Regions from separate parts of the Salipaludibacillus sp. CF4.18 genome, predicted to be linked through region 2. Evidence: riboswitches for the same ligand, from Rfam matches in the RefSeq annotation. Region 2 holds a riboswitch; the other holds the start of a gene.

Region 1 (3,631 bases), on a different contig from region 2:
GGAATAAATACGGTGGATGGCGCGTAGGTATTCGGGATACAAGTAACGTCTATCATTACTTTGCACACCTAAGCTCCTTTGAGCAAGGCATGGAACGAGGAACAGTCGTTGAACCAGGAGATGTCATTGGTTATGTTGGAAGCTCCGGGTATGGTAAAGAAGGTACACAAGGGAAATTCCCCCCACACCTACATTATGGCATGTACAAAGACAGTGGTTATACGGAATGGTCATTCGATCCCTATCCTTCTTTAAGAGTCTGGGAAAGAGCTGAAAGAAAGCAAGGAAAATAAAAAAACAGTTTAATCGATAAGAAAAATAGCTCCAAACCCTTACATGGAAAGAAAAACGCTTAGCATCTTTTATTAACTTACTTAACTAAAAAAACGACGAGTAGAATACTCGCCGTTTTTTGCGTTAATATAAGATTTATACTTCTTGATACACAGAGCTGTTCACTAGTACTTTTAGAATGAAAATTGTTAATGCAAACAGTGCAAACCCGACAAGTAATCCAATCCAAACACTGCCGGAAAAACCGAGAGCCAAGAAGGATAATGTTGCGATAACACCCACTATTAGGGCATAAGGTAATTGTGTCATGACATGATCAATATGGTGGCTTCCTGCTCCTGTAGACGAAAGTATTGTCGTGTCGGAAATCGGAGAGCAATGATCACCGAAAATTGCTCCTGCCAATACTGCTGCTAAAACAGGAAGCATTAAATTAATGTCTGTTACTGCAGCAATATCACCTGCAATCGGTAGCATAATTCCAAACGTTCCCCATGAAGTACCAGTACTAAATGCCATAAATGCAGCAATGATGAACAATAGAGCTGGTAAGTAGCCTAATTGAATATGCTCATCAACTAGTCCGGCTAAATATTCCCCTGTACCCAAAGCTCCAATAATTTCAATAATCGTCCATGCAAAAATTAAAATATATATTGCGGGAAGCATCGATTTTATTCCTGCTCCTAAACCAACCCCTAAAATCTTAACTGGTAGACGACGTGAAAAAGAAATTCCTATTGCGACAATTAAACTTATGATCCCACCATACAAAAGAGAAGCTGCAACATCTGTATTTTCAAACGTTGCCAGCAATGTAACAGAGCCTTCCGTTGCTTGGATTCCTGTTAAAATCATCGACAGGATAGTTGCAACAATTAATACAGCAATTGGCCAGATTAAGTCTCCAACGTTCCCCTTTACAGCTGGTTTCATTTGATCACTTTCACCAGGTGCTGGTCCTTTTTTAGTATCTACTAACTCACCTGTATTGATCGCACGGTTTTCATGAGTTCGCATGAGACCAATGTCCAATTTAAAATATGCAACTGCAAGCACAAATAAGATGGCAAATATCGCGTAAAAATTCATCGGTGCGATAAATAGGAACGCCTGTAACGCCTCGTATTGAGTCACACCGTGTGTTACAAGAATTCCGCCAATGATCGTGATAATGTACGCACCCCAACTCGACAGTGGAGAAATAACACACATAGGTGCTGCAGTCGAATCAACGATATACGCTAATTTTGCCCGAGAGATATTATGCCTGTCCGTAAAAGGACGACTAACATTTCCGACCGTTAAACTATTGAAATAGTCATCAATAAATATAATAATTCCAAGAAAGGCTGATACAAATTGTGCTCCAATACGTGATTTAACTTTTGTTAGAGCCCATTCCCCAAATGCTTGACTCCCGCCTGTGATGGTAATGAGAGAAGCAATCATCCCCAATAATAGCAAAAATAAAATGATATAAAATTCCCATGAATTGATTGCCCCATCCACAATAAATATTCCAGAAACAATGGATGCTATTTGAGAAATAGAGTCGATGATCATTGACTCTCCTTGATTTACCATCAAGGCACCAACAATAATTCCTACCCCTAAAGAAACAAGTACTCTTTTCGTAATAATGACCATTAAAAGCGCTAAAATTGGGGGTACAATTGATAAAATTCCAAGTTCCATACTTTTCTCCTCCTGTAAAAATAAAATGACTGATTATAACACCTTAACTTTAGACTGTACTGTTAGCTCTAACTAAAAAAAGCAGCAAAGGAAAAATCCCTTGCCACTTCAATATGAAGTTAAGACGAATCTCCAACACAGTTCAGTAGTTCTCCACTATTAACAGATAGTGACAGTGTAATATTTATTGAATATTACCCCAGCTGTTGCATCGTAGGACACGATCACAATGCTTCGGCAATGTTTCCTTTCAAAGACTTTCCTCGTTGTCCTAACTCCAGTCTCCTAGTAATAAACTTTGCGCCTCTACCTCACCGATTGATGAGGTCTACTTTAATATTCAATTTTTTTAAGCCTGAATTATTATACCAAACGTATCACTTATTTTCAACAATAACTCACTAGTTATTTGTTTCCAAATCTAAATCATCCAGTCCATCAGGTCTTTGAATCACAGCTGGAGTCATTCCTCCGGTGCCAGTGCCACTTTCACCACCATAAAACTCTGGAACTTCCCCTGGAATCAAGATCATTCCAACCGGGATAGAAGTTTTCACAACTTCCGTAGCTGTAGCAAATGGAATCACTATTTGTACGTCCGCTTCAATTTCCACTGATATACTCATATAGGTATTATTAATCCCAACATCTAAAATATTTTCTTTTAAATTGGACTTCACAGCCCCTATTGCTGATAACCGCACAGGAATTCGAGGCCCCAAGTGAGCTAACAGTGCATTGTTTGTAGCTTGCCCAAGCGGAATCATATGAATGATTCCATCTTCAGAAAAAACCGCTCCCTCTCCATTAACGTCAACATCCTTTGGAAATCTATTATCTTTTGAACGCCCATGTTCTATGTCGTTTAAATAATTTTGTACACTTTCCGTGGTCTCCTGCAATACCCGATTATAGATGACAGAATTAAACTGAACAGAAGTAACCTCACCCTCTTCATTTTTTTCTAATTCTACTAAATCATCCATATCCGTATTATCAAGAAATTGACCAGAAACAGCATCATTAATAGCTAAGGTACCAATCCTTTGCGTCTCAGTCTTCGCAATAGCAATAAGAGTCGGTCTAACACCCGCGTCAATGATGCCTAAGCCGGTGAGTGTTAGCATAATAAATATAATAGACGAAATCATAAAAACGTAACGGAAAGGAAGAGGTCCTTTCTTCTTTCGGCTTTTTGGCCGAACGGTGCGAAATGTCTTCATTGTGATTCCCCCTTCAGCACATACATATGCTAGAAAAGGCAAAGATTGTACCAACAATAACTGTGAAGTAGTATTTATTTTTCATTAGGCTTTGTTACACATTGAATGTTGTTTTTAAAGTAGATAAGGCTTCTCATTAAAATACGATGGACTAATGAGCCCACCGTAAAATAATTAATTCTTTCGTTCATATGTAAGGAAGGTATGAGCATGGGAATTCCTCTCATCCACCTTGCCTTTTTTTGAGGCCACAACTTCCCATTGGCCATCGTCAATGGCCGGAAAAAATGTATCCCCTTCAAATGATTCATGTATTTCCGTAATATATAATCGGTCGGCTAGTGGCAACAGCTGTTCATAAATCGTTGCACCACCAATGACAAAAAATTCTTCCTCATCTTTTACAAGCTTATCCA
Region 2 (3,631 bases):
AATGAGTGATGAATTATCCAAAAGTCTTGGTAGAGTTCCTACAGTGAAAGAGATTGCTAAACAGTTAGACATTTCACCTGAGGAGGTTGTTTTTGCCCAGGAAGCGAGCAGACAATTGGCTTCTATTCATGAGACAGTATATGAAAATGATGGGGAACCAATCACAATATTAGATCAAATCTCTGATGATAGCAATTCGGAGTGGTTTGAAAAAATAGCGCTTAAAGAAGAAGTGGAAAAATTGTCGGAACGCGAAAAACTAATTATTTTTTTACGTTATTATAAAGATCAGACGCAATCTCAAGTGGCTACTAGATTGGGAATTTCACAGGTTCAAGTATCACGGCTGGAGAAAAAAATATTACTACAATTAAAGGAACAACTCAACGAATAAAGTTGAGTTGTTTTTTTTGTATTGATTCTTCCTTATTCACTCATACTATGTGTGATCACAATAGAAAGGGGACTTTTAATATGGGTGAATCACAAAAAGAAACAGATAAAAAGCCCAAAATATCACCTAACATTCTTGTTAATGAAGCGGAAATTACAAGAAGAGTTGGAATCGGAAAAAGCTTTGATGTAGACGTTAGAAAATTACATATATTAGATAAGGACGTTCAGATTTATTTTACAAATGGATTATGTGATATTGACTACGTAATTGAAATACTCAAAGAATTAATGTTTCTTGACACGACTCACTCTAAAAAACTAGATGCTCGTAAAGAAATTCAGAATCATTTGGCACATGTTCAAGTTAAAATGACTGAAATTCTGGAAGACGCTATAAAAGAGATGCTTTCAGGCCTGGTGTTCATCTTAATAGAAGGTGAATCAGAAGCAATCATAGTCGATGTGAGGAGCTATCCTGGTCGAGGACCAGAGGAACCAGATCTAGAGAGAGTAATAAGAGGGAGTCGTGATGGATTTACAGAAAATATTATCGAAAACACAGCTTTGACACGAAGAAGGATTCGTGATGAAAGACTTAGAAATGAAATGACCCAGGTAGGCAAAAGGTCAAAAACAGATATTTGTATTACTTACATCGAGGGGATAGTCGATCCAAAATTGGTAGAAGTAATTAAAAAAGAATTAGATGGAATTGATATAGACGGCTTAACAATGGCAGATAAAATGGTCGAGGAATTTCTAGTAAAACAAGGCTGGAATCCCTTTCCGATGGTTAGATATACAGAGAGACCAGATGTAGCGGCAACCCATTTATTTGAAGGTCATGTCATTTTGTTTGTAGACACTTCTCCCAGTGTGATCATTCTGCCAACAACATTATTTCATCATGTACAGCATGCAGAAGAATATAGACAAGCACCTTTGGTTGGGTCCTTTATGAGGTGGATACGTTTTGCAGGGATTTTGTTTTCCTTATTCATTTTGCCTTTTTGGTTATTAGTAGTTAAAGATCCCGGTCTATTACCTGCTAACCTTGAATTTATAGGACCAAATGAAGTGAACGGAAATATACCTATATTTGGACAAATATTATTTGCAGAATTAGGAATCGAACTGTTAAGAATGGCAGCGATTCATACCCCAACCGCGATGGCTACTGCATTAGGTCTTGTCGCTGCCCTGTTAATTGGTGACATTGCCATTCAAGTTGGACTATTTGTCCCAGAAGTAATTCTGTACGTAGCAGTAGCTGCTATAGGCATCTTTGCCACACCTAGTCATGAGCTGGGGGTAGCAATAAAATTACTTCGATTAGGTTTAATACTTGCAGTAGGTTTTTTCGGTGTCCCGGGACTTGTTATCTCCTGTGTGATTTCACTCGCATATTTAGCCGGAAGAAAAGCGTTAAATGCGCCATATTTGTGGCCATTTTTACCGCTTTATCCTAAAGCTGCAATAGATATTTTTATACGTCAAGCAGTTCCGCTTAAACGGATAAGACCTAGCGTTGTCCATCCAGTCGATTCAATAAAGCAGAGAAAAACGTAAAGTTGTTGCGTGAATAATTTAACTATGCTATTGTTTAACAAAATGAATAAAAACTTGTAATTAGGTAGAGGTGCAATCTCGAAAAAGTATACTGTTGGAGCTTCAGGACAGCTATGAAAACAGAGGAAAGGTCGAATTGCCGAAGCAGCTATGTTTCCTTGACTTAGCTTGCTGGGGTATAGTTGAATAAACTATGCACTGTCACTGCGTTTGTAGTGGAGCACTATCCTATTGGAAACCGATGGACTAATCGAAAACCAAGAGGAATGGATGTGTTTCGCATTCATTCTTTTTTTTATTCATATATAAAAGAACCGAGAGGGTTTGCTGATAAGGAGTGATATAGATGGGTTTTTATGGTACTAGTAGTGTCAACCAAGAAGGTCATTTGACAATTGGCGGGGTAGATGCCACTACCCTTGCGGAAACATATGGTACACCACTATTTGTATACGATGTGAAAGATATTCGAAATAGAGCACATGAGTTTCAGGAAGCATTTATAAATCAAGGTGTAAATTATCAAATAGCATATGCTAGTAAAGCGTTCAGCTGCATAGCGATGGTCGAATTGGCCGATGAATTGGGCTTAAGTTTGGATGTCTGTTCAAGTGGTGAGCTCTACACAGCATTGCAGGCAGGCTTCCCTGTAGACAGAATCCATTTTCACGGAAATAACAAGACGCCGGATGAGCTGGAAATGGCAGTGAAGGAAAAAATTGGCTGTATTGTTGTGGATAATTTCACAGAATTGGCATGGTTAATGGCGATAACAGAAACAAACAAAACGAAGATGGATGTTTTGATCAGAATTACTCCAGGTGTCGAAGCCCATACACATGAATATATTTCAACCGGTCAAGAAGATTCTAAATTTGGCTTTGATTTAAACAGTGGGCAAGCGAAGAAAGCTATAAAAATGATATTATCTCATTCCTTTTTAACTTTACAGGGTGTACATTCCCATATAGGTTCACAAATTTTTAAAGCGGAAGGATTCCAGGAAGCTGTGAAAGAAATTTACCGTTCTTTAGCTGCTTGGAAAGAAACATTAGATTATTATCCAAATGTACTTAATTTAGGTGGTGGTTTTGGGATTCGATACGGTGACCAGGATCACCCTCTTCCTCTCCATGTTTATATTGATTATATGGTTGACAAAGCCAAAGAAGAAGCAGCGAAATTAGACATGCCAGTACCGGAAATTTGGATTGAGCCAGGTCGTGCTTTGGTTGGAGAAGCAGGTACAACGCTTTACAGTATAGGAAGTAGAAAAGACATCCCCGACATTCGCACCTATATTTCAGTTGATGGCGGGATGACTGATAATATTCGCCCGGCACTCTATCAGGCTGAATATGAAGCGGTTCTTGCAAATAAAGCTAACGAAGAAAATACAGAGGTTGTCAGTATTGCCGGTAAGTGCTGTGAAAGTGGAGACATGCTTATCTGGGATATTTCCTTGCCACAGACTACACAGGGGGATATTTTAGCGGTATTTTCAACAGGTGCATACGGTTATTCCATGGCAAATAATTATAATCGCATATTACGTCCAGCGGTAGTTTTTGTTGAAAACGGAGAGCATGAATGTGTTATAGAACGAGAATCATTAGAAGACCTTGTTCGGCATGAACGTCGTTATAGTGCTGTGAAGGGACAGAAT

Evidence for each region. Region 2 has a riboswitch for lysine ahead of lysA (diaminopimelate decarboxylase). Riboswitches for the same ligand answer to the same signal wherever they lie in the genome.
Region 1: linked by a shared signal. The riboswitch ahead of ACHABW_RS14405 (Na+/H+ antiporter NhaC family protein) and the one ahead of lysA (diaminopimelate decarboxylase) in region 2 are both predicted to bind lysine.

The regions. Positions count from the first base shown of each region.
Region 1 covers NZ_JBIMEV010000023.1:36,181-39,811, reverse strand. The annotation lists gene ACHABW_RS14410 (M23 family metallopeptidase) at 1-293, shown strand, start outside; gene ACHABW_RS14405 (Na+/H+ antiporter NhaC family protein) at 430-1,992, opposite strand; lysine riboswitch at 2,131-2,309, opposite strand; gene yunB (sporulation protein YunB) at 2,394-3,215, opposite strand; gene ACHABW_RS14395 (dihydrofolate reductase) at 3,390-3,631, opposite strand, start outside.
Region 2 covers NZ_JBIMEV010000006.1:867-4,497, reverse strand. The annotation lists gene sigF (RNA polymerase sporulation sigma factor SigF) at 1-394, shown strand, start outside; gene ACHABW_RS05865 (spore germination protein) at 475-1,965, shown strand; lysine riboswitch at 2,023-2,199, shown strand; gene lysA (diaminopimelate decarboxylase) at 2,312-3,631, shown strand, end outside.